Regions from separate parts of the Microcystis sp. M165S2 genome, predicted to be linked through region 3. Evidence: predicted binding sites of a transcription regulator. Region 3 holds the regulator's gene; each other region holds the start of a gene.

Region 1 (13,626 bases), on a different contig from region 3:
TACTGCCCTCGCCCAAGGACTTCTCAGCGCGGCGGGATTAGACACAAAAACTTGGGTACAATTGGGAGTCAATCTCGCCTATAGTCTGCCCAATAGTCGCAAGGATGAATTAGAAGCGGACCGACTGGGTTTAAACAATCTAGCTGAGGCTGGTTATGCACCCACGGCGATGATCTCCTTGATGGGAAAATTAGCACAACAGGGGGGTTCTACCCCGACAATTCTCAGCACCCATCCTGCTACAGGCGATCGCATTTTGGCACTGCAAAAACAGCTTAATTCGGTTAATAACAAGCAGAATCAAGGTTTAGACGAGGATTATTACCAATTGCAGATTCGTTCTCTCCGCTAATCAGACAATTTCCCGAACGGATAAAAACTCGGCCACCGCTTGATTAAAAATTTCAGGTTCCCCTAAAAATGCCCAATGATTACCCGGTATCTTTTTAATCTCTAGAGAAGTTAAATACCTTTTATAGGATTGAATTTGCCAAGCAGTGCGATTTAATCCCTGCTGGGGAAGGATTAATAAACTGGGAATATCTAAAGTTTTAGTTAATCCGGCAAACCCCATGACATCCTCAAAAATTTCCCCGCGTGCCGATAAAGTAAATTTACTGCTCCAACTGCCATCAGCTTTTTGTTCGATGGCATTTTTAAACACCTCTTGCTGTAGATTTGACCAACCTTTATATTGTTTTAATTGACGAGCGATCGCTTCTATGCTCTGATAACTATCAAAGGAGCGAGTAATCTTTAAAAAGGGCAAAACTTGATAGAGAATTGGAAAAGTTATCCTAATCCAACTAGGCATTTTATCGATAAAAAAGGGATCGACTAAAATTAAACTCTTAAATACTTCCGGCTGTTGAGTTGCCCAAATTGCCGCTATTTTAGCACTCCAAGAATGACCTAAAATATGTGCTTGCGTCCAACCTAAATGATTAATTAAAGCCCTTAAATCGCCGATATAATCCTGAAAGTGATAACCGGTTGCCGGTTTACCGCTTTCCCCATGTCCCCGCAAATCTGGGGCAATAACTTGATAATTTGAGCTTAAATAATCGCCCAAACTTGACCAAACCAAAGCATGATCCGCCATGCCGTGCAATAATAATAGAGGCATACCTCGATCGCTCCATTGTAAATAGGAAATTTCCATCGAGTTACTGGTAAAAGTCTGGCGTTGTGGCATAAATTCTCGGCTGATTTTTACTCTATAATTTAAATATCACTTAATAAAACTTCATACAATGGCACTACAATCTCCGATCACTGGGACTAGCTTAGAGCAATTGTCTTGGACATGGCAAGGTCACACCATCCCCTACACTGTGCGGGGAGAAGGACAACCCCTAGTATTAATTCACGGTTTTGGGGCATCTATCGGTCATTGGCGCAAAAATATCGCCGTTTTAGCGGAAAATGGCTATCAAGTCTATGCCCTAGATCTTTTGGGATTTGGGGGTACAGATAAGCCCGCTTTAGATTATAGTCTCAACCTTTGGCTGCGGCAAATACAAGACTTTTGGCGAGAAAAAATGGCAAAACCGGCGGTATTTATCGGTAATTCCATCGGGGGACTGATTACCTTAATGCTGATGGCAGAATCTCCCGAAATCACTGCTGGAGGAGTAATTATTAACTGTGCCGGAGGATTAAACCATCGTCCCGAAGAATTAAATTTGCCGCTGCGTTTAATCATGGCTGCCTTTACTGGTTTAGTTAGTTCTCCGGTGACAGGAAAGTTTATTTTTGAACAGGTAAGGCAGAAAAATCGCATCCGTAACACCTTAAAACAGGTTTATCGGGATCATACCGCGATTACCGAGGAATTAGTCGAAATTCTCTATCAACCCTCCTGTGATGCGGGTGCGTGGGGAGTGTTTGCATCGGTGTTGACAGCACCCCCCGGACCTTCTCCCCAGGAATTATTACCGCAAATCGATCGCCCTTTATTGGTACTCTGGGGAGAGGATGACCCTTGGACACCGATCGCCGGTTCGGTAATTTACCAAGAAAGAGCTAAAATGGGAAATAATACCCAATTTTATCCGATTGCCAAAGCCGGTCACTGTCCCCACGATGAACATCCCGAAAAAGTTAATCAATTAATTTTGAGTTGGCTGTCGGAAATGGGGATTTAGTCAGTTAAAAAAGTTGGGGTTGAGGGCTAATTTTTCCGGGCCCCAAAGGTAAATTTAATGATTTTTGCGGCCAGTTTTTCCCTGAGGGAGAAATCAATAAACTTAATAGAAAATGCGGGAACAGGTTATCGAAGATTTTAGCGATTAATAGTGACTGGAGAAATCTGCCAATCGGGGCGAAGATTTTTCGCCCCTTGCAGATAGACGTGCTGCATTTCGCTTTGCAGTTTGGGAGTATTAACGTGGAGAATTACCCGAATACACTTTTCCAGACTCCCAGCGACGTGCATCTGTTGCACATCGAGGAGGGGGACATTTTGCCAATGGGGACGTTCGCGAGCGATAGCAGCGGGGAAAATCGCGTCTAAATCCTGAGTTGCCGTAAAGATAATACTAACAATATCATCGGGATCGAGACTATTGTGGATTTCGATCGCTTCGAGGAGTTCTGTCACTGCTTCTCGTATAGCTTCAATAGTATTAACCGTTACTGTCGTCGCTCCCCGAATGGCTCGAACCTTCCACTGCACGATTGTCATCCTCCGCTAATCCTGATGAGTCAATTTTAGGGGTTAACGCGCCCTTTTTCTCGACTTTAATTTGGCCATCAGGGTCGGTATAACCACAATAGTTGTCCGTTAACTTCCAATTCAAATTCTAGACGCTGTAGGGTTTTTTGTAATCCTAGGGGTATTTGGGAACGATTGCCCGTCAGACGACTGAGGAGGGGTTTCGGTTCTTCGATAGTCTGACATTTAGTTTTATCTGGGGGTAATCCTGCCAATTCTAGCGCCCAAAGTCGGGCATCTTCCTCGGTTCCCAAGCGATCGACCACTCCTAATTCTAAAGCCTGTTGACCGGTAAAAATGCGCCCATCGGCAAAACTTTTCACCTGATTGACATCTAAATTTCTAGCGCTGGCGACGGTTTGCAGAAATTGCTGATAACTGGTATCGATCATATCCTGGAGAATTCTTTCTTCTTCATCAGTTAATTCTCGATCGAAGGAGAGAATATCTTTATAAGGGCCAGATTTAATCACTTTAAACGAAACTCCCACCTTATCCAACAATCTTTCCAGATTGTTCCCTCTCAGGATAACACCGATCGAGCCAGTAATCGTGCCGGGGTTAGCCATAATATAATTGGCCCCCATAGCGATATAAACGCCGCCAGAGGCGGAAATATTGCCAAAACTAGCGATTATTTTCGTATTTTTTTGTAACCGCTTCAATGCTTCATAAATTTCTTGGGAATCCCCCACGGTTCCCCCGGGGGAGTCAATGCGGAGAAGTAGGGCGGGATATTGCCTTTCTTTGACGATTTCTAGGGCTTTTAAGACTCTTTTGCGGGTATCGGAGGCAATTGCACCTGTAATTTCTATTCGAGCGATTTGTTTGCGGGTTTTCGGTTTAAAAGGCCAGACCATCAGGTTTAAATATCTCTAAAAAAAGGACTCTTTCTAATCTAACGCTTTGATCGTTCCAGGTTAAGCAAACATTATATTTCAGAATTTCAGGCTAAAATGTCTGGTTAGGTGTATAACAACATTAACTGGCCAGAGTTGAGGTAGGCGAGGTGAGTATTTAGGCAAGAGAGCGGGGAATAGGAAGTGGGAAGTGGGGAGCGGGTTTTTAAAGTTCGATTGGAAGTTAATCATACTATTAAAAACAGATTTGCTATTAGAGTTTTTTTCTTACTTTGTAATCAAGAAAATGGTCTATATTTTCAGGTGAAATAGCCCGCTAATGCCAAAATATCTAGTAAGGGAAAAAAGCCAATACTCGACCAGGTTTTAGCGAATGGTTCTGCGCTCCTGATTGAAAGGGAGGCAAAGGTCTGTACGCAGGAGAATTAATCCTATTAAATAATCCAGAAATTACTGTTATAATTGAGGATAAAGAAAGTTATAATTTCTGGTTCTTCGTTACTTGGTATGGTTCAATAGGGTTGCATAAATCGACTAAATCCTTATCTGGCAAAAGATTTAATTAATTAGGGCTTGCTGAATAAAGCTAAAAACCTTGTTGGGTCAGACTTTTAGACTTTTTGTCAATCAAAAAGTACCGGATATGGGAGTGATCCGGGGGAAAATTCAGGGACTTTTTCCCTGAAAATTAGGTAGTTGACCACCTGAAAATCGGTAAAACCCATCCCCCATCCCCCATCCCCCACCGAAAAACTTTTTAGTGAACGTGCTTGAGGTGTGGCCAGAGGAGCTAGAAGCTGATAGGCAAATCGCCATTCTGAGCAATTACCGACCTGAACAAGGAAATTACAGATTTTTTCAAGCTAGGATTAAAGATTTTGTATCGAAAAATACAAAAACGGTCAAAGTGACTGTTTAGGATGGATTTTTTGAGAAGCTTAAGAACCGATCCATAAGTCAAAGGAGTTTTCCATGCCCGAAACGCCACAAGAAGTCTTGAAAATGATTCAGGACAACAATATTAAGATTATCGACCTGAAATTTATTGATATGCCGGGTATCTGGCAACATTGCTCGTTCTACTACGACCAAATCGATGAAAGCTCTTTCAGCGATGGTGTTGCCTTCGATGGTTCCAGTATTCGCGGTTGGAAAGCAATTAACGAATCCGATATGGCCATGGTTCCCGATCCCACCACTGCTTGGATCGATCCCTTCTACAAGGAACCTACCCTAAGCATGATCTGTAGCATCAAAGAACCGAGAACCGGTGAATGGTATAGCCGCGATCCTCGCTCTATTGCTCAGAAAGCGATCGATTATCTTAGCAGTACCGGTTTAGGTGATACCGCATTTTTTGGACCGGAAGCGGAATTTTTCCTCTTTGATAGCGCTCGTTTCGACCAAACCGCCAACGCAGGCTATTACTACATGGATAGTGTCGAAGGTCGTTGGAATAGCGGTAAAGACGAAAAAGAGGGAAATCTTGCCTATAAACCCGCCTACAAACAGGGTTATTTCCCCGTTAGTCCCACCGATACCTCTCAAGATCTTCGCACGGAAATGCTCTTAACCATGGCCGACTGCGGAGTTCCCATCGAAAAACATCACCATGAAGTCGCTACTGGTGGTCAAAACGAGCTAGGGATTAAATTCTCTACCCTAGTACGGGCCGCCGACTACTTGATGACCTACAAATACTGCATTAAGAACGTGGCCAAGAAATACGGTAAAACCGTCACCTTTATGCCCAAACCCATCTTTGGTGATAACGGTTCCGGGATGCACGTTCACCAGTCTATCTGGAAAGATGGTCAACCCCTGTTCGCCGGGGATAAATACGCCGGACTTAGCCAAATGGCACTGTACTATATCGGTGGTTTGCTTAGACACGCTCCCGCTCTCTTAGCTTTAACTAACCCCACCACCAACTCTTACAAGCGTCTCGTCCCCGGTTTTGAGGCCCCTGTAAACCTGGCCTACTCCCAAGGTAATCGCTCCGCTTCGATTCGGATTCCTTTATCGGGAAGCAACCCGAAAGCCAAACGTTTGGAATTCCGTTGTCCTGACGCGACTTCTAATCCCTACCTCGCTTTTGCAGCCATGCTCTGTGCTGGTATCGATGGGATTAAAAATCAAATCGAACCAGGGGAACCTCTCGATGTGGATATCTACGAACTCAGTCCCGAAGAATTGTCAAAAATCCCCTCTACCCCCGGTTCTCTGGAAGCAGCTCTGGAAAATCTCGAAAAAGATCACGCTTTCTTGACCGATTCTGGTGTCTTTACCGAAGACTTTATCCAAAACTGGATCACCTACAAACTCGATAACGAAGTTAACCCGATGCGCTTACGTCCCCACCCCTACGAGTTCTCCCTCTACTACGATGTCTAAGGTGTGATTGACTAATCATTAATCCTAGGGTGGGCCTTTGCCTGCCCTTTTTTTCCGAATCAGCAAGTCAGTGGGGAGCTTGTTTCAGTAATCAGTGAACTGAAAACTGACATCTGATAACTGATTCAAAGCTGACGGCTAATAATCCCTTGCGGCCAATTAGCATAAAATACGATTAATTGACCAGGATTTTGGGGCGATAGTTTATGGAACGCGGGTTATTGTGGACACCTTTATTAATTCTATTTATTTGGTTGGCTTGGAGTGGTTGGAATGAATACCAAAAAGTGGAAATCTATCGAGCATGGGCGGAAAACTTCGAGCGAGCTAAGTATGATATATATTCTGTATTAGGTCAAAAAGATAAAATTATCACTTGGGGAAAGCCAACTCGTAAGGGAGTGATTAATTTACAAACTTTTTCCCTAGAGGAGGTCAAAGAAATCCGTCTGTTAGTTAATAATCAAGTGGTGGATTTAGATGCTCTTCCCCCCCAAGGTTCTCCTTTCCTAGAATTTATTTTTAAGGAGCGATCGCCTGAAAAAATTCCCTTTACTGAAGTTGAATTGGCTAGTCAGTGGGCGAAATTTTTACAACAACAAATCTTAATTTAATCGCGATAATTTCTAGCGCAATCTCCCCGATCGCAGGATACCGACAACTAACCATAAACCGATAAAACTAGCTGTAGCAAATAATACGGTACTAATAATAGTTAATTGCCGAGATTGGGCGCTGGCTGTGACAATGGCGGCCCCGATAATTAAGGAACCAATAATCACACTAAAAGCTAGTCGATTGGCGGAATTATCTAAACTGCGACGGAGATTATCTAGGTCGCGAATTTTCAGATTAACATTTAAAGTTTCCGAGGTTAAACCGTCTAGTAAAACTTCGATTTGACGGGGAGATTTCAGGGAAAAAGATTTCAAGTCTAAAACTGTTCTTAGGGCAGTTTGTAGGGGAGTGCTACCGATTAACTGTTGTTCAAAAATATTAGTTAATAGCGGTTTGACTTCTTCTAGGATATTAATATCAGGATTAAATTTTCGGGCAGTTCCTTCTAGATTAGCGAGACTTTTGGCAAATAAACCTAAATTACCCGGAAGTTTAATTCTATTGCGACGGGCAATTTGCAAAAGTTCATAAACCACCTCACTAAAGTTAATTTGATTTAAATTGAGGTTATAGTATTTTCGCAACATCCGCTCATAATCCACCTCTAATTGTACTAAAGTAATCGGCACCACTGACTCGGATAGTTTAATAGTTAGTTGACTGCATCTTTTGGCATCTAAGTCAACAATTGCCAATAACAATTCTGTTAAAATTTGTTGAGTTTGCGGATCTAATCTGCCCACCATACCACAGTCAATTAAAGCCACTCTACCATCGTCAAGATAGAAGATATTACCCGGGTGAGGATCGGCATGAAAGAAGCCATCAATATAAATTTGTTGAAAAAATGACCGAAACAAAATTCTAGTTATTTCGCTTTTTCTTTGGGAAATTGCTTGCTCGGTTACTGGTCTAGAAACATCAGCCTCTAAAATTTGTTTTCCTTCCAACCATTCTAACACTAATAGCCGAGAATTAGTTAAGTGCCAATAAATTTTAGGAATAACTAACTGTTTGGGTTCTGACCACCGACTCTGGGTTAAATTATAGCGTAATTGGTCAGTATAATGACCTTCTTGGGTGAAATCTAATTCCGCATTGACTGCTTTAATAAACTCCTCTGCTAAGTTAACAACGTCGTAACTTTGACCAAATTCTGTCAGGGCAACTAAATCAGCAATTCCCTTAATTAAGGCACTATCTTGGGCGACAATTTTTTCGATCCCCGGACGCAAGACTTTAATCGCGACTTCCTCCCCGGATAATAAAGTTGCCCGATGAATTTGCCCGATCGATCCCGCGGCGATCGGTTGGGGATTAATATACTTAAATACCTGTTCGATCGGTTTTGCTAACTGTTCAGTGATGACTATTTCTATATCTGTCCAAGCAACGGGAGGAACTTGCGCTTGTAGGGCAGTTAAAGCCTCGATATAATTAGCAGGTAGCAGATCGGGACGGGTACTAAGTAACTGTCCCAATTTGACATAAAAAGGCCCCAATTCCACGAGGATTTTTTTGAGAACTTCTGGGGTGGGAATCTGGGGATTTTCTGTTTTTCCTAAGGTTAAAACCCCGCGCATATAGTCCCAACCGTTGCCGAGAACTATCTCAAGGATTTCTTTTTGTCTTTGACTGGTTTGGGGGAGTGAGAACACGGTATTATCAGTGATCAGTGATCAGTTATCAGTGGGTAAGTTATCAGTTATCAGTGATCAGTTATCAGTTATCAGTGGGTAAGTTATCAGATTTGAGTTTTAAGTGAGCAGTATTAAATAAGTAGGGAGGCACAATTATTTGTAGGATGGGTTAGCGCACTTCGTAACCCATGCAGACGTTGGGTTTCATACTTCAACCCAACCTACGTTCATCTTATATTTAATTCCACCCATCTACTTAAAAGTTTCCTACTGTCTTTTCACTGATTACTGGTTACTGAGCACTGATTACTGAAAAAGCTGATGGCTTAGATGTGTAATTAATTTTGCTTAGGTACTTATCGATCCTATAACAATTTCTCTAATTTGGGATCGGTTTGTAATTGCTTGAGAACTTGTTTAATATCTTGGGTACGATCTTTGTGGACAACGAGAGTCGCTTTACCGTCGCGAACAATTACCAGATCTTTTAAACCAATAGTAACGATCGCTTCCTCCTCATCACTAGCATAGATAATAGCCCCTTCCGTATCCAAACCGACATGATTGGCCAGTTCAATATTTTTGCCCTTTGCTTCTAGTAATCTTTCCAGAGAATTCCAATCTCCCAGATCATCCCAACCGAAATTAGCGGGTAAAACGTAAGCGAGTTGGGTTTTTTCCATCAAAGCATAATCAATACTTTTTTTCTCTAAATCCTCATAGGCAGCGATGCCCCGATCGATCAGAGGTTGTAGAATATTATTAGCGTGGGTTTTTAGCTCCTCTAAAACCACTTGTCCCTGAAAGATAAACATTCCGCTATTCCAGCTAAAAAGTCCCGTTTCCAGGAATTTTTCGGCCGTGGTGCGATCGGGTTTTTCCGTAAAACGACTCACTTTATAGACGGGTAGGCCATTAAATTCGCCCTGATTTTCTCCCTGTTCGATATAACCGTAACCGGTGGAGGGATAATCGGGTTTAATCCCTAAAGTAACGATCGCTTTTTGGCTGACGGCCACTTCTACGGCCGCTTTTAAAGTGTTAATATAAGCCTCTTGATCACCAATATAATGATCGGCAGGAAAAAAACCGATCACCACTTCCTTACCATAACGTTTTGTCACTTCTAAGGTGGCCCAAGTCACAGCCGGGGCCGTATCCTTGCCCACCGGTTCCACCAATAGGTTACTCTCTGGTAAATCAGGCAGTTGTTCGCGGACACCATCAGCGATCGCACTAGCGGTAATTACCCAGAGATTTTCCCAACCTGCCCCTAAAGATAATAGACGATCGGCCGTTGCTTGTAAAAGACTGCGACCACTACCATCAAGACAGAGAAACTGTTTCGGACGCGCTAGACGACTGAGAGGCCAAAAACGTTCCCCTTTACCACCAGCGAGAATGACTGGAACAAGCGACTGATTCATAAAAATTGACACTTATCGGTTAAGCTGAACCGATTGTATCAGACGGCAGTGAGCGGTGAGCATTTTCCTGACTCAAAGCTAAAAAGCGGGCAAATAACCCGCTTTCTAGCAAAAATAACCGAAATATTGCGATTAGAAATTCATTTCGGCCGCTTGTACTTGTTCCACTTGTTTTTTCTTAATAACTAAGAGGATTTGGCATAACATAATGCCACCGAGGAATAAAACTAATCCTTTGATCCGGCCGGGATTTTGCAGGACAACTTCCGTATCTTTTTGACCAAAACCGCCGACATTGGGGTTACTGGTTAAAAATTGTCCCACTTCGATCGCTTGACCTTCCGAGACGATTAACTCAGGACCTGCGGGAATATTTTCCACCACGGGGCCTGCTTGGGAAGTGATGGTGACTTCATAACCACCGGCTTCGGTTTTGCTGATCTGGCTAATTGTACCTGCGGTAGAAGCTTTGAAGGCGTTATTATTGCTGGGTTCACCGGTGGGGTACACTTGACCGCGACCACGATTGGCCCCTAAATGCACAGCATATTTACCGAAGTGAATACTCTTATTTTGGCTAGGATCGGGGGCCAGGACGGGGAAAACGATTTCTTTGTATTGATCACCGGGTAAAGGACCGACGATAACCACGTTATCTTGACCTTCTTTGTAGGATTGGAAATAGACTCCACCGAGTTTTTCCTGCATTTCTTCGGGAATGCGATCGGGGGGCGCGATTTTAAAACCATCCGGTAGCATTAAGACTGCACCCACGTTTAAACCCCCCTTCGATCCGTCTCCTAACACCTGTTGACTGGCGGGATCGTAGGGGATTTTTACTACTGCTTCAAAGACGCTATCGGGTAATACCGAGTGAGGGATTTCAATTTCGGCGGGTTTTTGGGCTAAATGGCAGTTAGCGCAAACAATCCGACCGGTTGCTTCTCTGGGGGTTTCCGGGGCGGTTTGTTGCGCCCAAAAAGGATATGCTTGGGCAGATTGGGGGTTAATGACATCGCTGGTTAGGAGTAGGGAAACGGTAGCGATCGCCACGAGGACAGCTTTCACTAGGGCCTGTCTGTGGACTTGCGGGAAACTTAAAAAGTTGAATGTTCTCATCTCTATCGGTTAAAAATTCCAAAATCTCGTCACATTGAATAATCTAGGACCACCAGGGTTCTTCGCCATTGCGGAAGTCGGTTTCCGTCCAAGTGGAGAAGACGACTTTATCATTATCGGTGACGTTGGCATGGGCGAGGGCTAAGGATAGAGGCGCTGGACCGCGAACTACTTTTCCTTCGGCATTGTACTGGGAACCGTGGCAAGGACACATGAATTTTTCTTCGCTGGCATTCCATGGCACCACACAACCTAAGTGGGTGCAGACGGCGTTAATTCCGTAGTTGGCCAGGGTTTTGTCTTCTTGGACGACTAAATAGGTGGGGTCGCCTTTTAAACCTTGGGCTAAGGTGCGATCGCCAGGGTTATGGCTGCCCAGAAATTGACTGACAATCACATCATTGCCTAGGGCATCTTTAGCGGTGACACCGCCACCCGTACCACCGGCCGAGGGGGGAATAAAATACTTAACAATCGGATACAAAGCGCCCGCTGCTACTCCGGTAATTGTACCAAAGGTCAACAGGTTCATAAATTGACGACGACCCAAATCGGGAACATCTGTACCGGAAACTTGACTCATTGCTCCTTATCTCCAAATGTAAATTTTTGTAAACTAATTCTCATCTAAGGGCGATTTTGTGCATCTCGATCAAGACGAAAACCCAGAGCTTAAAGAAGGTTTACAAGGGCTTTATTAGATTATTACAGATATTGAGTCACGGACAATTGCCACAGCAAAGCTGCCCCAAAGGCGATCGCTGTTTTCTCGCTTTTGCCCAGATGAGAAACCGCAAACATCGAAAGAATCTTAAAAAATTCGATCCAATGGAAAATTAAGTCCCCATCTACCTTTAACTTAAGTTAATAAGTAGGTAGGCGTTAAAAATTATCAAACATCCCCCTTTATCAAGGGGGGATTAAGGGAGGCTCCCCCCGCCTATCGGCACCCCCCTTATCAAGGGGGGCAGGGGGGATCCCCCCGCCTATCGGCACCCCCCTTATCAAGGGGGGCAGGGGGGATCGAACCTAAAATCAATTTTTAATTATAATTATAACCAGCTACTTAGCCAAGAATACAATGATTTCAAGTCATGCCTACTGGCTTGTACACGGAAAATTCTCCCATCAATAGATTAACTCACTAAATTTGTCAAGGCTGGGATTTCTTTCAATGCTTGGTATAAAAATTTTTATTTATCTCTATCATCTTTAAATTATGAAATTAGCTGATATTCTCAAAGACTCAAGTTATAAGTTGTCCCAGTTTACGCCGACGGAAGTTGAGCAATTAGAGCAGACAATTACGCTTAAAAAGACAAAAAATGGGGAAGCTCCTTATACAATTTGCTTAGTACGGAAAAAAGAGATTAAACTTACCCCAGAAGAAGCGATTAGACAATTATATTTAAGGGTTTTAAGCGATCGCTTACATTATCCTCTCAGTCGCATTCAGGTGGAGTATGGGGTGAATTTTGGCAGGGAGGTAAAACGAGCAGATATTGCGGTGATGGACAAAGATCGCCTGAACACAGTTTATATTTTGGTAGAGGTAAAAAAACCCAAGCTCAAGGAAGGGAAAGCACAACTACGTTCCTATTGTAACGGCACAGGTTCGCCGATGGCTGTCTGGACAAACGGCGATCAGATTTCCTATTATCAACGCAAAGATCCCAATTATTTTGAAGATATTCCAGATATCCCTAACTCTAATCAAACCCTAGCAGATATTCTCCAGATTAAGTTTACTTTAGATGATTTAATCGCCAATGATAAGTTAGTCAAAGAAAATAAATCTCTGAAAACGCTAATCGAAGAAATGGAAGATGAGGTATTAGCAAATGCCGGGGTAGATGTTTTTGAGGAATTATTTAAGCTGATTTTTGCCAAGCTCTACGATGAATGGTATTCTGGACAGGGTAATCGACGTTCTACTCGTTCTCTGGAGTTTCGTAATACAGGACAAACAGAAAGCGCATTAAAAACGAAAATTCAGGATCTTTTTGACAAAGCTAAGAAAAAATGGCCAGGGGTATTTAGTGAGGATGCCAAGATTAGTCTGACACCTTCTCACTTATCGGTTTGTGTGTCATCCTTAGAGAATGTGAAGCTATTTAACTCCAATTTGGATGTAATTGATGAAGCATTTGAGTATTTAATCAATCAAAGCAGTAAAGGGGAAAAAGGACAGTTTTTCACCCCTCGTTATGTGATTGATATGTGTGTAAAAATGCTTAACCCCCAAGAAGATGAATATATGATTGATACCGCAGCCGGTTCCTCGGGGTTTCCAGTACATACAATCTTTCATGTTTGGCGGCAGATTTTAGAGGATGAGGGATTAGAAGCAAGTCATTTATTTTCATTGGAAGAAAAGCCACCCCGTTGTAAGGAATATGTGGAAGAAAAGGTGTTTGCTATTGATTTTGATGAAAAAGCGGTAAGGGTAGCACGAACCCTCAATCTGATTGCTGGAGACGGACAAACCAATGTACTACATTTAAACACTCTAGATTATGAATTATGGGATGAGGTGACGCAACAGGAAGAATGGGATGATGTTTATCATGAAGGTTTCAGACGCTTGAAAAAACTGCGTCCAAAGGGAAGTCCAGACTATAGGGAGTTTCAATTCGATATTTTGATGGCAAATCCACCTTTTGCGGGTGATATCAAAGAACCGCGCATGATTGCTCGTTATGACTTAGCAAAAAAGTCTAACGGTAAATGGGAAACTAAGGTAGGACGCGATATTTTATTTATTGAGCGCAATCTAGACTTTTTGAAACCGGGGGGAAGAATGGCGATAGTTTTACCCCAAGGACGCTTTAATAATTCTTCTGATAAGAATA
Region 2 (13,626 bases), on a different contig from region 3:
ATGGGATTGTCCAGACTGTGGGACACACCATGACCGAGATATTAACGCTAGTAAAAACATTTTGGCCGCAGGACTTGCGGTGTCAGTCTGTAGAGCGACCATAAGACCAGAACAGATTTACTCTGTTAAGGCAGGTGCGGAACCCCAATCGTGAGGTTTGGGAATCACCGTCCGTTTACGGCGGTGAGGATGTCAACATAAAGAGGAATCCTCTCTCAGGTAAGAGCGGTAGTATGGCTTACTCGACACAGCAGTTAATTGAAATCCTCGATCGAGAAATGCACGCCACTTGCAAAGGGGAACGTCTGTTACTCTCCCCGGCGGAGCGCATTGATAATCCAGTGATTGCCAAGGCGATCAATCTAGAAAAGGTGGGCAAAGTCTTCGCCTATCAGGATTTTCGCCGCCAAGTTCACGATTATCAACAACAATATCAGGTTTCGGGCATTATCTGGCGTGTTTGTCAATGGGGCGATCGCACTCTCCGTTATCCCGAAATTCATAATCAATTAGTTGCCGTGGCGGGTGACAAGGAAATTCTCATGGCTGCCAAAGCCTCGGTTTTAGAGTTTTGGAACAGTATTACCCCTAATATGAATTTTTGGTGGGCGCTTAACTCCCGTCGTCCCATTTCTGCCGATTCTCTAGCAGAATTAGTCGCCCAGTCCGAATGGGCGGAATTAGATGTGGCGCGCACAGAATTATATCTCGGCCTCTGTTGGGGTAATCCTTTAGAACACCAGTATCAATGGGCGCAACCCTTTTCCGGTTGTCATCGCATTATCGCCGCCGTCGATGAACCTAGTTCGATTAAGGTCTGAGGGCGATTGATGTCTTGGGAATTATGAATTATGAATTATGAATTGGGGTGTGGGGTGTAGGGAGGGAAACCTCTTTCATCTCTGGTGGTGAAAATTTTTTCATCGAGACTGACTCCTGATGATCGACTCCTATTGTAAAGTTTTGTTAATTTTTCTGGGATTAGGGTATTTTGTAAAAATAGATACAGAATTGTATGTTATATATATTAGTAGGTGATTAAAAAAGTTCAAAATGCGATTTGCAGATCGGAGGAAATGATTATGTCTACAGAACAACAAGCTCGCGCCTTAATGATGCGTCACCACCGCGCCGTCAAAAATCGTCAACAATCGATGTTAGAGAGAAGTGCTTCTGAAATCGGTATTGACAATGACAATGGCTACGGGGAAACCGTTCAACGTCGCTTCTCGGCCGACTTTTCTTCACAAACTTATTGATCGCTCTGGTGTTACTCTCAGTTAGGGTCTTAGATTTCGCCAAAGTGTAAGCTTTCAATCTTAGAATTAAGTGAACAATCAGCCCACACAAACCGAGATAGGAATGTGTGGGTTTTCGGTTTTTAGAAATCATGGGGTTACGTCTGGGATAGAGATGGTTTTATTTTATTTGCAAGACGAGGCGATATTTAGGTTGTCCAGTTCTCAATTTTTCCATGGCTTCATTCACCTGCGAGATAGGATAGGTTTCTGTAACGGGTTCAATGCCATGGCGAGAGGCAAATTCGATCATTTTATTGATGGTACTGGGACTACCCAAAGGACTACCAGAAATCGATTTTTGACCCATAATCAAGGGAAAAGCGTAGGTAGCCATGGGTTCAAGAACAGCCCCAACAATATGCAGACGACCTTTGGGACGTAAACAGGCGATATAAAGACCCCAATCGAGATTAACGTTAACGGTAGAGATGATGAAATCAAAGTAATTTTGTACCGATTGCAAAGCTTCGGGGTCTCTGGAATTGATAAAATGAGTCGCGCCTAATTCTTTGGCCTCCGCTTCTTTATCGGGACTACTGGAAAAAGCGGTTACTTCGCAGCCCCAAGCTTTGAGGAATTTTAAGGCTATATGGCCCAATCCACCAATACCAATGACACCAACTCGGGCCGTGGGTTTAATATCAAATTGCACAATCGGATTAAAGACGGTAATACCACCACAAAAAAGCGGGCCAGCTTTGGCAGCATCCAACTGGTTCCCCAAGGGAACTAACCAACTATGATGGGCCCGGACTTTTTCAGCAAAACCGCCATGGCGACCGACGATAGTTCCTTCGGCAGTAGCACAAAGGTTTTGATCCCCTGACATACAAGTTTCACAGGTCGAACAGGAACGGGAAAACCAACCAAGACCGACTCTTTGCCCTATCTTTAATTCTTTGACTTTAGCACCGAGAGCGGCGATCGTGCCGACCACTTCATGACCGGGGACAAAGGGATAGGTGGTCAGTCCCCAATCGTTATCGAGCATACTTAGGTCACTGTGGCAGATGCCGCAATATTCCACCTCGATTTCCACATCTTCATCCGCTAATATACCCGGATCGTAGTCAAAAGGCTCTAGTTTTCCCCCTTTCTCTCGGGCAGCATAGGCTCTAATCATGATTAAGTCCTCTAGGATCGGTTTATTGGTTATCTTATCCCAAATTTATCGAAAATTCCGGTTAAGAAGATTGGGCGATAATTCCACTGCTAGGGACATCAACATCAAGGAAGTCCGCTCGTGATGATTAAAAAAATCTTAAAAACTGGAATTTTAAGAATAGCCAGAGGCGATCGCTAACTAGCAGCATCAGCAAAATTACTGGTTGTGGGTTACTCTTGTATATAGACTGGTCGCTGGCCGCTTGCGGACTTTACCGAGAAGTTTTGTTAAGATCGGATAAAAATTGTCCTGTTTCAACCTCGGCAAGATTAGACGAGATAAAAAGCCCGTTTCTAATTTGCGGATAATTTTTGTCAGCGATTGTATCCTATTAACTATAGTTATTATCAGAGCGTCATGGGAAAAGTCATCGGCATCGACTTAGGGACAACCAACAGTTGTGTTGCGGTACTCGAAGGAGGTCAGCCGATTATAGTTGCCAACTCGGAAGGGGGAAGGACAACTCCTAGTATCGTGGGATTCGGCAAGGGCCAGCGCCTAGTGGGACAACTGGCCAAACGTCAAGCGGTCACTAATGCCGAAAATACCGTCTATAGCATCAAACGTTTTATCGGTAGGCGTTGGCAAGACACCGAGGTAGAAAGGGGACGAGTTGCCTATCATTGCCAACGCGGTCGCGATGATACCGTCAATATCAAAATTCGCGATCGGGAATTTACCCCCCAAGAAATCTCGTCCATGATCCTGCAAAAATTAAAGGCCGATGCTGAGGCCTATCTGGGAGAACCGATTAACGAGGCCGTGATTACAGTTCCCGCCTATTTTACCGATGCCCAACGTCAGGCCACTAAAGACGCGGGGATAATCGCAGGACTAGAAGTATTAAGAATTATTAACGAACCCACCGCCGCCGCCCTGGCCTACGGTTTAGATAAACAAAACGAAGATCAACATATCCTCGTTTTTGACCTAGGGGGAGGAACCTTCGACGTTTCCATCCTGCAACTAGGGAAGGGAGTCTTTGAAGTGAAAGCCACCGCCGGCAATAACCATCTTGGGGGGGACGATTTTGATAACCTCTTAGTGCGGTGGCTGGTGGAGAACTTTCAAAGCCAAGAAAACATCGATCTAACCAGCGATCGCATGGCGATCCAAAGACTGCGAGAAGCCGCCGAAAAAGCCAAAATCGAGCTTTCTAGCCTGATTACCACGTCGCTCAATCTCCCCTTTATCGCCGCCGACGAAACCGGTCCTAAACACCTAGAATTGGAAATAACTCGCGCTAAATTCGAGGAATTAACCAGAGAATTAGTGGAAAAAACCCTCGAACCCGTACAACAGTCCCTCAAAGATAGCGAACTGCAGCCTAGCGATATCAACCGTGTCATTCTCGTCGGTGGTTCCACCAGAATGCCCGCCGTACAGCAATTAATCTCCCGTTTCTTTTCTGCGGGCCAGATCGATCGCTCTGTTAACCCCGATGAGGCCGTTGCTTTGGGGGCGGCGATTCAAGCTGGAGTTTTAGGTGGAGAAGTGGCAGATGTCCTCCTTCTTGATGTCACCCCCCTTTCCCTCGGCATTGAAACCCTCGGCGAAGTCTTTACCAAAATTATCGATCGCAATACCACTATCCCCACCAGTAGATCTCAGGTTTTTTCCACCGCTGCCGATGGTCAAACTTCGGTGGAAATTCATGTTCTGCAAGGGGAAAGGGCCATGGCCCGGGATAATAAAACCCTCGGTAAATTTCTCCTGACGGGAATTCCTCCCGCCCCTAGGGGTATGCCACAAATCGAAGTGGCCTTCGAGATCGATGTTAACGGCATCTTGAAAGTGGCCGCCAGCGACCAAGGCACCGGCAAGGAACAAAGTATTGTCATTAGCCATACTGGAGGGCTGAAACCGAACGAAATTGAAAAAATGCGCCTAGAAGCCGAAAAATACGCCGAATTTGATCGCAGTCGTCTGCAAATGATCGATATTCGCCACCAATCCGATAGTCTTTTCTATAGCTACGAAGTCACCCTCAGGGAAAACAGTGAGTTAGTCGCCCCCGATATCCGGCAACTGGCCGACCAGAAGCGGCAACAGTTGGAAATCGCCCTGCGCGACCCTTCCATATCCTCAGAAAAGCTAAAAACCACCCTGGAAGAATTTCGTCAGATTGTCCTCGAAATCGGTACCCGCATCTACACGGGTAAACAAGAGGAAACCCAACCCCTCAACGGTACTGGTTTTCAATCGATCGATGTCACCGAAAAACTGACCCGACCCACCCGCACCCAAGCCACTTCCTCCAATACCTTCGCCAAGGGGCTAACCCTCTCCCACACTAGAACCAGAACCTATAGTAATCTGGAAACTAAATCCGGCGAATCGGGCAGTGATGATCAGCCCTACGATGGCGAAGAAATGAGTGCCAGTGACTACGAGGCCGTAGATTAAAAAGGGAAAAGCCATCAGCCTTTTCAGTGATCAGTAATCAGTAATCAGTGATCAGATGTGAGTTTTCAGCTTTTTTCTCCCCTATCCCCTATCCCCTATCCCCTATCCCCCATCCCCTAACCCCCAGCAAAAATAGTAGGGATAACCCAACTAAACTATTATGTATAGTTTGTTAAAGTAACAACTAGACTTAAACTTTATTTATAAATTGCCAGCAGAACCATAGTCCCCTATGCCCACTGATTACTACGAAATTCTAGGTGTCTCGCGAGATGCCGGCAAAGAAGACATCAAACGCGCCTATCGTCGTCTCGCCCGAAAATACCATCCCGATGTTAACAAAGAACCAGGAGCCGAGGAACACTTCAAAGAAATTAACCGCGCCTACGAAATTCTCTCGGAACCAGAAACCCGCAATCGTTATGACCGCTTTGGTGAAGCTGGGGTTTCTGGGGGCGCTGCCGGTTTTGATCCCGACAATATGGGCGGTTTCGCCGATATCTTTGAGACAATCTTTAGTGGTTTCGGGGGCATGGGCGGCCAAGCAACCGCCCGCCGACGCACAGGCCCTACCCGGGGCGAGGATCTACGTCTCGATTTTAGACTAAAATTCCGCGAGGCTGTCTTTGGCGGCGAAAAGGAAATCCGCATCCGTCATCTGGAAACCTGTCAAAGCTGTAAAGGTAGTGGGGCCAGACCAGGAACCAGTTCCCGTACTTGTACTACTTGCAATGGTACTGGTCAGGTGCGTCGCGCCACCCGTACTCCCTTCGGTACTTTTGCTCAAGTTTCGGTCTGTCCCACCTGTGACGGTGCTGGCGAAGTGATCGAGGAAAAATGCGACGTTTGCGGCGGTTCCGGACGCAGACAGGAAACCAAAAAACTGAAAATTACCATCCCCGCAGGGGTTGACAACGGCATGAAATTGCGCGTTGCCCGGGAAGGTGACGCAGGACTTAAAGGCGGGCCGCCGGGGGATTTATTCGTTTATCTAACCGTGGAAAACGATGGGGAATTTCAACGGGAAGGTAATGATATTAAATCGGATATCACGATTAGTTATATCCAAGCGATTTTAGGATGTACCATCAAAGTTAATACGGTAGATGGCCAAGAAGACCTGACTATCCCTGCCGGTACTCAACCGAACACCGTACTGATTTTAGAAAATAAAGGGGTTCCCAAATTAGGCAATCCCGTCAGCCGCGGTGATCATCGCATTACCGTTAAAATCTCGATTCCTACCCGTGTCACCGGAGAAGAACGGGAATTGCTGGAAAAATTAGCAAAAGTTCGCGGGGAAACCGTGGGGAAAGGCGGAATCGAGGGATTTTTAGGTAATATCTTCCATAAATAATTATGACTTTAGACCTGCGCGGCACTCCCTGCCCAATTAATTTTGTCCGGACAAAATTGCAATTAGAGAAAATGACCGCCGGGGAACGGTTGGAAGTCTGGTTAGATGCTGGGGAACCAATCGAACAGGTTCCCACTAGCCTGACAGTGGAGGGTTATCATATAGAATCGATCGAAGACCGAGATAGCTTTTTTGTTCTCAAAGTCTATCGCCCCGATTCCTAAATGGTAGATGCACAATTAACCGATTTATACGGTACAGTGGTGGCCGTACAGGCGAATTTCTATCAGGTACGCTTGGATTCTCCCGTTATGGGCGAGAATCTCCTCTGTACCCGTCGCGCTCGCTTGCAAAAAATCGGTCAATCGGTGATGGTTGGTGATCGGGTACGGGTGGAGGAAGCCAATTTTGATGATCGGCAGGGTGCGATCGCAGAAGTCCTCCCCCGCAGTACCGAGATCGATCGGCCGGCCGTTGCTAATATCGAGCAGATTTTGCTAGTTTTTGCCCTTGCTGAACCCGTCCTCGATCCTTGGCTGATCAGTCGTTTTTTGGTGAAAGCCGAGTCCACAGGCTTAGAAATTGCGGTCTGTGTCAATAAAATTGATCTGGGGAAACCGGAACAAATAGAGGTCTGGGGCGATCGCCTAGCTAGTTGGGGATACCGGCCTTTTTTTGTCAGTGTGGAGAAAAATCGGGGATTTGAGGCTTTATTGGCACAATTAAACCATAAAATCACTCTCTTGGCTGGTCCTTCGGGAGTGGGAAAATCGAGTTTAATTAATTGTCTAATTCCTGAGATTAATCAACGGGTGGGGGATGTGTCGGGAAAACTACAAAAAGGTCGTCACACCACCCGTCATGTGGAGTTATTTGCTTTACCAAATCGGGGTTTATTGGCCGATAGTCCGGGATTTAACCAACCGGATATTAACTGTTTACCGGAACAATTAACTTTTTATTTTCCGGAAGTGAGACAGCGTTTAGCTTTAGGAAATTGTCAATTTAATGATTGTACTCACCGTCGGGAACCTAACTGTGTGGTGAGGGGAGATTGGGAACGTTACCAACATTATTTAGAGTTTTTAGAAGAAGCGATCGCACGAGAACAGTCATTACAGAAAACTAGCACAAAAGAGTCAAGTTTAAAGTTAAAAATTAAAGAAGCAGGTCAAGAAACCTACGAACCCAAATTAGCCAATAAAAAATATCGTCGTCCTTCCCGTCGCGGCAAAAATCAAGATCAGGAACGCTACGAAAATAAAACTCTCCAAGATATTTATAATGATGATTCTGAATAGAATCGGTTAGGTTGCCTTTATCTTTAGGGTTAATTTATAAATACTGTCTAAAGATGAAAATTTAACAGCAATGATTGTATCTATGGGTTTTTATCTGAACTATTTTTTACTTTTATTCTCGCACTTTTGGAACTAATTCAACTTATCTACGAGCTAAATTTTTAATAGTTCTAGAGTTAGCTATTTTCCATGTTCCCTCGTCATTTTCAAGATTATAGCGAACCAATGAGGTGCTAAAAGCACTATTTTTTCGATCAATTTGACCCTGATTGTTATAGAGTGTTCTTTCTTCAGTAACCACCACATCAACTGTAGCTTGATCACCAGAGGCTGTAAAATTATTAACTGAATCTATTCTCTGAACTCCATAGATATATAGCGTTTCCTGTTCGCAAAAGGTACATTATCGATGTTAAAAAGCTTAATCAGCAAAGGTTTAAATGTGCCACACAGGTGTGAGAAACGCTATAATAAGCACCATTATTAGCTAACCATTCGGAAGAACTTTCTTGACCATCAGAGCTTTTTATTTTGTCATTATAAGCTTTACCTGTAAGTAGGGTCTGCTGAATAAATCTAAAAACCTTGTTGGGTAAGACTTTTAGACTTTTGGGAAATCAAAAAGTACTGGACATGGGAGTGATCCGGGGGGGGGGAAATTCAGTGACTTTTTCCCTGAAAATTAGGTAATTGACCCTCTGAAAACGGGTAAAACCCTACACCCCACACCCCACACCCTACCCCCACCGAAAAACTTTTTCAGCAGACCCTACTTAGTTGATGATAGGTGGTGCGTTACGACGGATTGTTACCTTCAAGTCAAAGCAGCAATTTCGGCCGTCTAACGCACCCTAAGTTTTACCACTGAGGTTGATGTTTTTAAGCATTATTGACCTTCTCACCTCTAAGAGCCGAAAATAAACAGAGACGACCCAAACCCAAGATTGTTGGTGAGAAGTTTTCCTGACTGGGGGCCTCTAGATGGCAACCAGCAAATTCTTGCTGTATTTCTGTTAGAAAATAGGGCCAAATGGTTAAGAAAAAATTACCGCTAAAAATTATTCGATCGATATCTTCAAGACTTTTTTGCTGTTTTTCTAACAAATCATTAACTTTTTGTCTTAAATTATCTATATATGGTATAATGACCTTCTTATTTAAATCGGTGCGACTGACCGTCCAAGTATGACCGGCTAGAGAGGAGGTAAATTCGCTTTCTTCTTGAAGGATTAATTTAGTTAATCTAGCGGCTGCCAGTAAAGATTTTTTTAAGGGATTAGTATCGGTGAGAGCGGAGCGGGAAAGAGGCAAAAAAGAACGCCAGAGAGGATAAATTAAGTGAGAGAGTATGGCCTGTTCATAGGTGTTTTCCCCGTAGTTAAAATGGCTCAGAGCGATCGCTTGACGGGATAAAGAGCGAGTTTGCGGTGGGACTTCCACTATTGCTAAAGTGGTGGTTTCCCGTTTCCCTTCGACAACCAGTAGGGTTTGGGGTTGGGGTTGGTCGCTAGTGGGAATATGGGCCAGAGCAGTAGCGATCGCTGTTTCTAGACTAGATAGGCGATCGGGGGGTATTAGTTGCGCTGTGAGAAGGGCTTTTTTCAGGTCATCCGTGGGGGTTTCCCCGTCATCGGTGATAATAATAGCTTCTAATCGCTCTAGGGCTTCCCAGAGCCAAGAATCGGTGCTAAAATCCCGATTAGATAGCCAGCTAATTAGATATTCGTCCACCTGAGGGCAGGGTAAGCGATCGCTTGTTCCCGTTGCCAGACTCCAAGAAAGAGGATAAAAATCGATCAGTCCTTGGCTTTCCCGAAAAAAGACAACTTTTACCCCCTCTGGTTGCACCTCCATTCCCAGCGACCAACGGGCAACTTCAGGGGTTGGATCGGGCAACAATAAGGGAGAAAGCAGCGCTCTGGCCGATTCTAATTGTTGACGAGTGGCGATAATTGTCTCGGAAGTAACTTCTTGCGGGTTAACTAGAGAAGAAATCACCTTGGCAAGAATCCGATCGATCTCGGTCAGTAGGGAGGAAAAATCCGGTTTATCGGTCACTGGATAACTAAAAATACCCACAACTTTCCATTGTAGAATCACCCACCTAAAACGAACAAAATTTAAATATTAAACTATGGAAGAAAAACGCTATCCTGCCGAAAAATCAGCAGAAATTCAAAAATTATTAGATACAGCCACTTTATTGGTCGGTTTGCCCCCTGAAACCCTCGCTCAAGTTACTTCTCATGCTGTCACCCGCACTCATCCTGCTAATCGGGCGATTTTATTAGAAAATGATTGGGGTGGTTCGGTTTACTTTATTCTGGATGGTTGGGTGAAAATTCGTACTTACGATATAGAGGGTAGAGAAGTCACCTTAAATATCGTCGGTAAAGGGGAAATAGTCGGAGAAATGGCCGCTTTAGAAGAATCTCCCCGCTCCACCGATGCTATCACCTTAACCACGGCCACAATTAGCAGTATTCCCGCCCAAGATTTTATTAATCTGCTCATATCGGAGCCTTTAGCGGGAATTCGTCTTTCTCAGTTAATGGCCAAGCGTTTACGTCAACTTAACCGGCGTTTACGTTTGCGCGAGGCCGATAGTCTCTCCAGAGTCGTCGATACTTTACTCTTTTTGGCCGAAGGTCAAGGACGAAAAAGCGGCCAGGGTACGATAATTCCTAATTTACCTCACCGGGAATTGAGTAGCATTAGTGGCCTGGCCCGGGAAACCGTGACCCGATCCCTGACCAAATTGGAGAAAAAAGGCCTGATTCAAAGACAGCAGGAATCTCTGTGTATTCCCGATCTGGCCGCTCTAGAAAAAGCGATCACCTAAATTCAGTGATCAGTGATCAGTGATCATACTAAATCCGGTTATTAAAGACTGATTATCTATTCCTCCTTTTGCCTATTGCCTTTTGCCTCTTGCCTATCCTGATATGTAGCCTATACTCAACGGATTTAGTATGACCGAAAGATTAACCAGTTTTGGAGTGGTGCTGGTGACAACCACCAGCGAAACGGAAGCGGAAAACTTAGCGATCGCTTTACTTAACGAGCGATTGGCAGCTTGTGTCAGTATTTACCCGATTCGTTCCATTTATCGTTGGCAGGGACAGATTGAAAACGAGCGCGAATGGCAATTAGCGATTAAAACTGATTTAAAGCAGTTTGAGCAGTTATCGGCGAAGATACAGGAACTTCATACCTATGCAGTCCCAGAAATCATCGCTTTACCGATTGTAGCGGGTTCTCAGACCTATTTAGACTGGTTAGCCTCCCCTACGGGTGGGGTGTCAGAATAGACCAATCGGTAAGTTTAGCGAAAAAAATCTATATAATTCTTAATAAACTATCTCAGGAAGCGCAAAAAGTTTTAATCTAGATGCTGATTAAATTTTTAAACATCTGGTTTTAAGACCGATCGCCTCCACGATTGGAGAACTCAGCACATCGTCAAGGGAGATAGTTAAAATCCAATGAGTCTTAAGGCAAGCGGTGGCAGCTCCTTAGCGCGTCCCCAACTCTATCAAACCGTCCCAGTATCTGCCATTACCCAAGCAGAACAACAAGACCGCTTTCTCGATAAACCCGAACTCAATGAACTGATCGCCTACTTCCAATCGGGGAGCAAGCGCTTAGATATTGCCCAAACGCTCACCCGGAACTCCGATCTGATCGTCTCGCGGGCAGCTAACCGGATTTTTACCGGTGGTTCACCCATGGCCTACCTAGAAAAACCCCCCGTGGAAGAATTGGCCCTGGTGGGTGCGGGTAAAGTTACCAACGTCCAGGAAGGGATGAAATTAGGAACCGTTACCTACGCTGAAAGCGGGGCCGGTGGCGGCAGTGGCATACTCGGGGGCTTAAAAGGGATTTTCACCTCTAGCGGCCCGATTCCCCCCGGATTCCGACCGATTAACGTCTCTCGTTACGGTCCGAGCAATATGCAGAAGTCCCTCCGGGATTTATCCTGGTTCCTGCGTTACGTTACCTATGCGATCGTGGCAGGTGATACCAGTATCCTGATCGTTAACACCCGCGGTTTAAGGGAAGTTCTCGAAAATGCCTGTTCCATTGATGCCACCATCGTGGCCCTACAAGAAATGCGGGCCGCTTCGATCGAGTATTTCCAAAGAGACAAGGATGCGGCCACTTTAATCAGTGACTATTTCAATATCCTACTGGGTGAATTAAAAGCCCCCACCCCCTCTAATAAACTGCGTCAGCGTCCCAGTAGTGACCAACAGGGTTTAAGTCTTCCCCAAAGCTACTACAACGCCGCCGAAAAACGGCAAAAGTTTGTCATGAAAACTGGTTTATCGGAGTCGGAAAAATCTTCGATTATCAAGGCCACCTACAGACAAATTTTTGAACGGGACATCACTCGCGCCTACAGTCAGTCCATTTCTGACCTAGAATCGAAGGTGAAAAACGGCGACATCTCGATGAAAGAATTCGTCCGTCGTCTCGGTAAATCGCCTCTCTACCGTAAACAGTTCTTTGAACCTTTTATCAATAGTCGCGCCTTAGAATTGGCTTTCCGTCATTTCCTCGGTCGCGGTCCTTCCTCCCGGGAAGAAGTGCAGAAATACTTCTCGATCGTCTCTAGCGGCGGTTTAGCGGCGTTAATCGATGCTTTAGTCGATTCTCAGGAGTATTCCGACTATTTCGGCGAAGAAACCGTTCCCTATCTCCGGGGTTTGGGTGCAGAAGCGCAGGAATGTCGTAACTGGGGGATGCAGATCGACCTGTTTAACTACAGCGCACCTTTCCGCAAAGTTCCCCAATTTATCACCACCTTTGCTAAATACGATCGCCCCTTACCGGATCAGCACGTTTACGGTTCCGGAAATGATCCCCTAGAAATCCAATTTGGGGCAATTTTCCCGAAAGAAACTCGCGAACCTAGTTCTAGTCCCGCTCCCTTTGGTAAAGATACCAAACGTATCCTCATCCACCGCGGACCTGCCACTAATAACCAAAATAGCAACCCCGGCGCCCGAGGTGAATTCCCCGGTACTTTGGGACCGAAAGTTTTCCGTCTCAATAACGAGTTACCCGGTTCTAGCAATGGGGTAAGCGTTAAATTTGGCGAAAGTTCCACCCAAAGAGTGATTTTAGCGGCTTATCGTCAGGTTTTCGGTCGAATGCCCTACGAAGGTCAGCGTTTGTCCGTGGCCGAGATTAAGTTAGAAAATGGCGATATTACTCTGCGCGAGTTTATCAAAACCCTAGCTAAATCCGAGGCTTTCCGGAAAATCTACTGGACTCCTCTCTATGTGGTCAAAGCGATCGAATATATTCACCGTCGTCTGCTCGGTCGTCCCACCTACGGTCGTCAGGAAATGAATCAATATTTCGATCTTTGCTCGAAAAAAGGCTTCTATGCTTTAATCGATGCCCTTATCGACAGTCCTGAATATACGGAAGCTTTTGGTGAAGATACGGTTCCCTACGAGCGCTATCTAACTCCCCAAGGGATGCAGTTACGGATGGTGCGTTTGGGCAATCTCCGCGAAGATATCGGCCAAAGAGTTGATAAAGAGGAAACCCCGCGCTTTATTGAATTGGGTACACCTTTGGTCTCGATTCGCACTGAACCCGATATTCAATCTCGTGTCGGTCAAGGTGTCACGGTTCAACGGGAACAAACTAAGGTCTTTAAACTGTTAACTAATCTGGATAAAGTTGCCGTACAAAATACTGTTCGCGCCGCCTATCGTCAGATTTTTGAACGAGATCTCGAACCCTATATCATCAATGCCGAATTTACTGCTTTAGAGAGTAAATTGAGCAATGCTGAGATCACGGTGAAAGAGTTTATTGAGGGTTTAGGTTGTTCGGATCTTTACCTGAAAGAATTCTATGCTCCCTATCCGAATACGAAAGTAATTGAATTGGGAACCAAGCACTTCTTAGGTCGCGCTCCCTTGAATCAAAAGGAAATCCAGAAATATAACCAAATTCTGGCAACTAAGGGATTAAAGGCCTTTATCGGTGCTATGGTTAATAGCATGGAATACCTACAATTATTTGGTGAAGATACGGTTCCCTATCGTCGTTTCCCGACTCTACCAGCCGCTAATT
Region 3 (3,388 bases):
AGAAAATCATTGGTTACTGCAAGAATACATCCCAGCTAGGGGAATTATCTCTCTGGATTCCTTAGGAATTAGCTTAAATCTTGCTGATATTTACGAAGGAATTGATTTTAATCTCAACTCCTAACTTTAGCTATCTTTTAAGAAGACGTACTAAAAACAATTTTACCATCTTTTACCGCTACTAAACGCAAAGTTAAAGGTCCAGATGTATTCGTTTTACTAGCAGCAATTGCCTCAAGTGTCTCAATAGAATTACCCGACTTTTTGACTTGACCAATAAAGTTAACTACCGTAGTTAATAACCCATCTTCCACTTGAATTGACCCTAAAACTCCCGCACTTCTAGCGCGAAATTGAGCCGAAGCTAAAAGTAAATCTAAGCGCTTTTGTAGGTCTTCTTCTGTCATATTTTGGGGATCGATAGAAACGGCAGCGATTACCTGTTTCTCCTCAAAAACTCTTTGATTGGGAACCACATCAGCAAAGACACGAATCTCGCTTTCTCCTAAGACATAATTACCTGCTGAAAGGATTCTCACCACATATTCTTTACCGTCCTGTAATTGTTGACTTAACTGTTCTACCTGTGCTTTTGTGATCTTAACTAAACGCTGGTCAAAATTAGGCTGATTCGGTTGGGTAGCACGGATAGCATTCATATTCGCTTCTCGCAATAACTTATCGATAACGGTGACAATAGCTTGGGGATCAACAATACGAAAAGCTCCAAAAGATAACACCTGTCCCCGGAAAATAGCGATTTGTTTTTCCCGCAATTCTTGATAGGTTTGATAGTATTGTTCTAAAACTTCCACTTCCCGCTTAAGAAAAGCCATTTGGGTTTCTAAATCTTTTAATTTTCCCTCACGCTGTTCCAAAGCCAAATTTTTATCCACAATCGAGCGATCGAGTTCTCCAATACGTTGATCCCGGCGATCAATTTCTAGCTGTAGGGTTTTTTGTTGAGTCTCTAACTGTTGAAGTCGCGCTTGTCTAGCTGTTAATAACTTTTGTTGATTAGCCAACTCTTTATCTCTAACTTGAACGGTGGTTTGTAGTTGATTTATCTGACTAGAAAGAATTGATTTTTGTTGGAACAATTGATCCCGTTGACTGGTTAACTGTGCCTTTTGATTAGTTAAAATGACTCGTTCATTGTTTAAATTAGCCACTTCCTTACGAAACTTTTCCAACTGTCCCGAAACTAATCGCAAACGTTGACGAGAAGCTTGATAATTTTTGTTAAGAACCTCTAGACGTTTCTGCACAGCTATCTGTTCACTTTTAGCCGTTTTTAAAGCCTTTTCCACCTGATTTTTCTGTTCGGTGGTTTTTCTCACCTGTCTTTCCAAATCCTTAATAGCGGCACGACGTTCATTTAAAAGACGATCCAGTTCAAAAACCCCTTGACGCAGGGATTTACTAGAAGCAAACAAGACAATTAAAGTCGAACCGGCGATCAAAATTCCCGTTACAATCGTCATCAAAGTTGCGGTTTGTTTCGGACGCAGATTAAATAAACGCATCCTTTTCTTACCGATACGGCTCCCTATGCGATCGCCAATAGCCGCTATCAGACCACCTAAAACCACGATGGCCAAAACTAAAATATAAGCGCTAGTCATCCAGAATTTAAGTAAATTGTTGACTGAGAGCGACGGGATTATGGACGGTGATTTTCTTCTTGTAAATTGAGACCATTTCCTGATCCCGCAGCTCTCCCAATAAACGGGTGACAGTGACGCGGGTAGAACCGATCGCTTCGGCGATCGCTTGGTGAGACAATTTTAGGTCAACCCGGATACCATCGGTGGTGGGAACCCCAAAATCACGACAGAGAATTAATAAAAAACTGACCAAACGTGAACCCATATCCCGGTGAGCCAAGGTTTCGATCATCATTTCCGTTTGCAGAATCCGCGAGGACAAACCCTGCAGCATCAACATTGATAAATCGGGATTATTGCGGAGGGATCTTTCTACCTGATCGATCGGGGCCGAGAGTAATTCTACCGGAGTAAAAGCCACGGCATGATAAAAACGATCCGATCGCTGACCAGTAAGTAAGGATAGCACACCAAAGACGCTATTTTCCCGCAGTAGAGCCACGGTAATTTCTTCTCCCGCTTCATAGACTCGCGATAACTTAACCGCTCCTTTAAGCAAAAAATAGACTCTTTCGGCCGGATCTCCCGGGAAAAAGATCGTTTTGCCACGCTCGAACAATTCCACCACCGGGGGGAAATTGCCGCTGCCGATTCGACGGAACACATCTGCTAGGGGTTTATCTTGTATTAATGATAAGTCCATCTCACATCCAAAAAAGGGGAAAATTGTTTTTATTATGCAACGAGTGTCACCTCTATTAAACATAACCGCTGCCTAAACTGGGAAAAGTTTTGGGCGCTTTTTGCCAGACAATGGGGAAGGGGTGATCATTGCTGCCCCCTTATCTGTATCCCTATTATACCGAATCTCGCTGGGGTCGGCTATTGGGGAGATTTTTGTAAGAGAAACGAGAACTATGTTAGATTTAACGGGAAAAAACGCCCTAGTGACAGGAATTGCCAATAATCGCTCGATCGCTTGGGGAATTGCCCAACAACTCCATCAAGCTGGTGCAAATATCGGTGTCACCTATCTCCCCGACGAAAAAGGCCGCTTTGAGAAAAAAGTGCGAGAATTGGCCGATGAACTTAATCCCGCTTTTTATGTCCCCTGCGATGTCCAAAATGACCAACAGGTAGAAGATACTTTCGCTACAGTGGCGGAAAAATGGGGTAAACTGGATATTTTGATTCACTGTCTCGCTTTTGCCGATAAAGAGGGTTTAACGGGCGATTTTACCGCCATTCCCCGGGAAGCTTTCACTAAATCTCTAGATATTAGCACTTTTTCCCTAACCCGTCTAGCGCGATCGGCTAAACCTTTGATGACGGAAGGGGGAAGTATTATCACTCTTACCTATCTCGGTGGTGTCAAGGTAATTCCTAACTATAATTTAATGGGGGTAGCAAAAGCCGGTTTAGAAATGAGTGTTCGCTATTTAGCCGCGGAATTAGGGGGCCAAAAGATCCGAGTTAACGGTATTTCCGCAGGTCCAATTCGCACCTTAGCATCTTCGGCCGTGGGGGGAATTCTTGATATGATCCATCATGTGGAAGAAATCGCGCCTTTACATCGCACGGTGACACAAATTGAGGTGGGAAATACGGCCGCTTTTTTAGCCAGTGATCTTTCCAGTGGTATTACCGGACAGATTATTTATGTAGATTCCGGTTACGAAATTATGGGAATGTAGTTTTATTCAGTTATTAGTTATTAGTGTCACGAGGTTCTGAAGGGGGATTTTTGACTTCTTTGGGGTTAATTGCGATCGGACTGAAGG

Evidence for each region. Region 3 encodes NtcA, which controls nitrogen genes in cyanobacteria. Its sites were predicted from a motif close to TTTGTANCNNNNGNTACAAA; they were not measured.
Region 1: a site for NtcA is predicted at 4,454-4,473, ahead of glnA (type I glutamate--ammonia ligase). Genes of this name have one in related genera too.
Region 2: a site for NtcA is predicted at 991-1,010, ahead of gifA (glutamine synthetase inactivation factor IF7A). Genes of this name have one in related genera too.

Annotation. Positions count from the first base shown of each region.
Region 1 is NZ_JADBTZ010000149.1:548-14,173, reverse strand. It holds gene IM479_RS07910 (M48 family metallopeptidase) at 1-352, shown strand, start outside; gene IM479_RS07905 (alpha/beta fold hydrolase) at 353-1,195, opposite strand; gene IM479_RS07900 (alpha/beta fold hydrolase) at 1,254-2,147, shown strand; gene aroH (chorismate mutase) at 2,285-2,686, opposite strand; gene sppA (signal peptide peptidase SppA) at 2,755-3,576, opposite strand; gene glnA (type I glutamate--ammonia ligase) at 4,549-5,970, shown strand; gene IM479_RS07880 (hypothetical protein) at 6,177-6,584, shown strand; gene IM479_RS07875 (ABC1 kinase family protein) at 6,597-8,246, opposite strand; gene IM479_RS07870 (mannose-1-phosphate guanylyltransferase) at 8,594-9,655, opposite strand; gene petA (cytochrome f) at 9,788-10,774, opposite strand; gene petC (cytochrome b6-f complex iron-sulfur subunit) at 10,818-11,357, opposite strand; gene IM479_RS07855 (type I restriction-modification system subunit M) at 11,994-13,626, shown strand, end outside.
Region 2 is NZ_JADBTZ010000275.1:3-13,628, forward strand. It holds partial or broken gene IM479_RS13735 (zinc ribbon domain-containing protein) at 1-154, shown strand, start outside; gene IM479_RS13740 (hypothetical protein) at 234-821, shown strand; gene gifA (glutamine synthetase inactivation factor IF7A) at 1,083-1,259, shown strand; gene ahr (NADPH-dependent aldehyde reductase Ahr) at 1,420-2,424, opposite strand; gene dnaK (molecular chaperone DnaK) at 2,824-4,872, shown strand; gene dnaJ (molecular chaperone DnaJ) at 5,105-6,229, shown strand; gene IM479_RS13765 (sulfurtransferase TusA family protein) at 6,232-6,453, shown strand; gene rsgA (small ribosomal subunit biogenesis GTPase RsgA) at 6,454-7,530, shown strand; gene IM479_RS13775 (IMS domain-containing protein) at 7,673-7,903, opposite strand; gene IM479_RS13780 (acetate and sugar kinases/Hsc70/actin family protein) at 8,410-9,609, opposite strand; gene IM479_RS13785 (Crp/Fnr family transcriptional regulator) at 9,665-10,372, shown strand; gene cutA (divalent-cation tolerance protein CutA) at 10,503-10,841, shown strand; gene IM479_RS13795 (phycobilisome rod-core linker polypeptide) at 11,016-13,626, shown strand, end outside.
Region 3 is NZ_JADBTZ010000332.1:58-3,445, forward strand. It holds partial or broken gene IM479_RS16430 (Uma2 family endonuclease) at 1-124, shown strand, start outside; gene IM479_RS16435 (DUF3084 domain-containing protein) at 138-1,625, opposite strand; gene ntcA (global nitrogen regulator NtcA) at 1,633-2,310, opposite strand; gene fabI (enoyl-ACP reductase FabI) at 2,525-3,301, shown strand.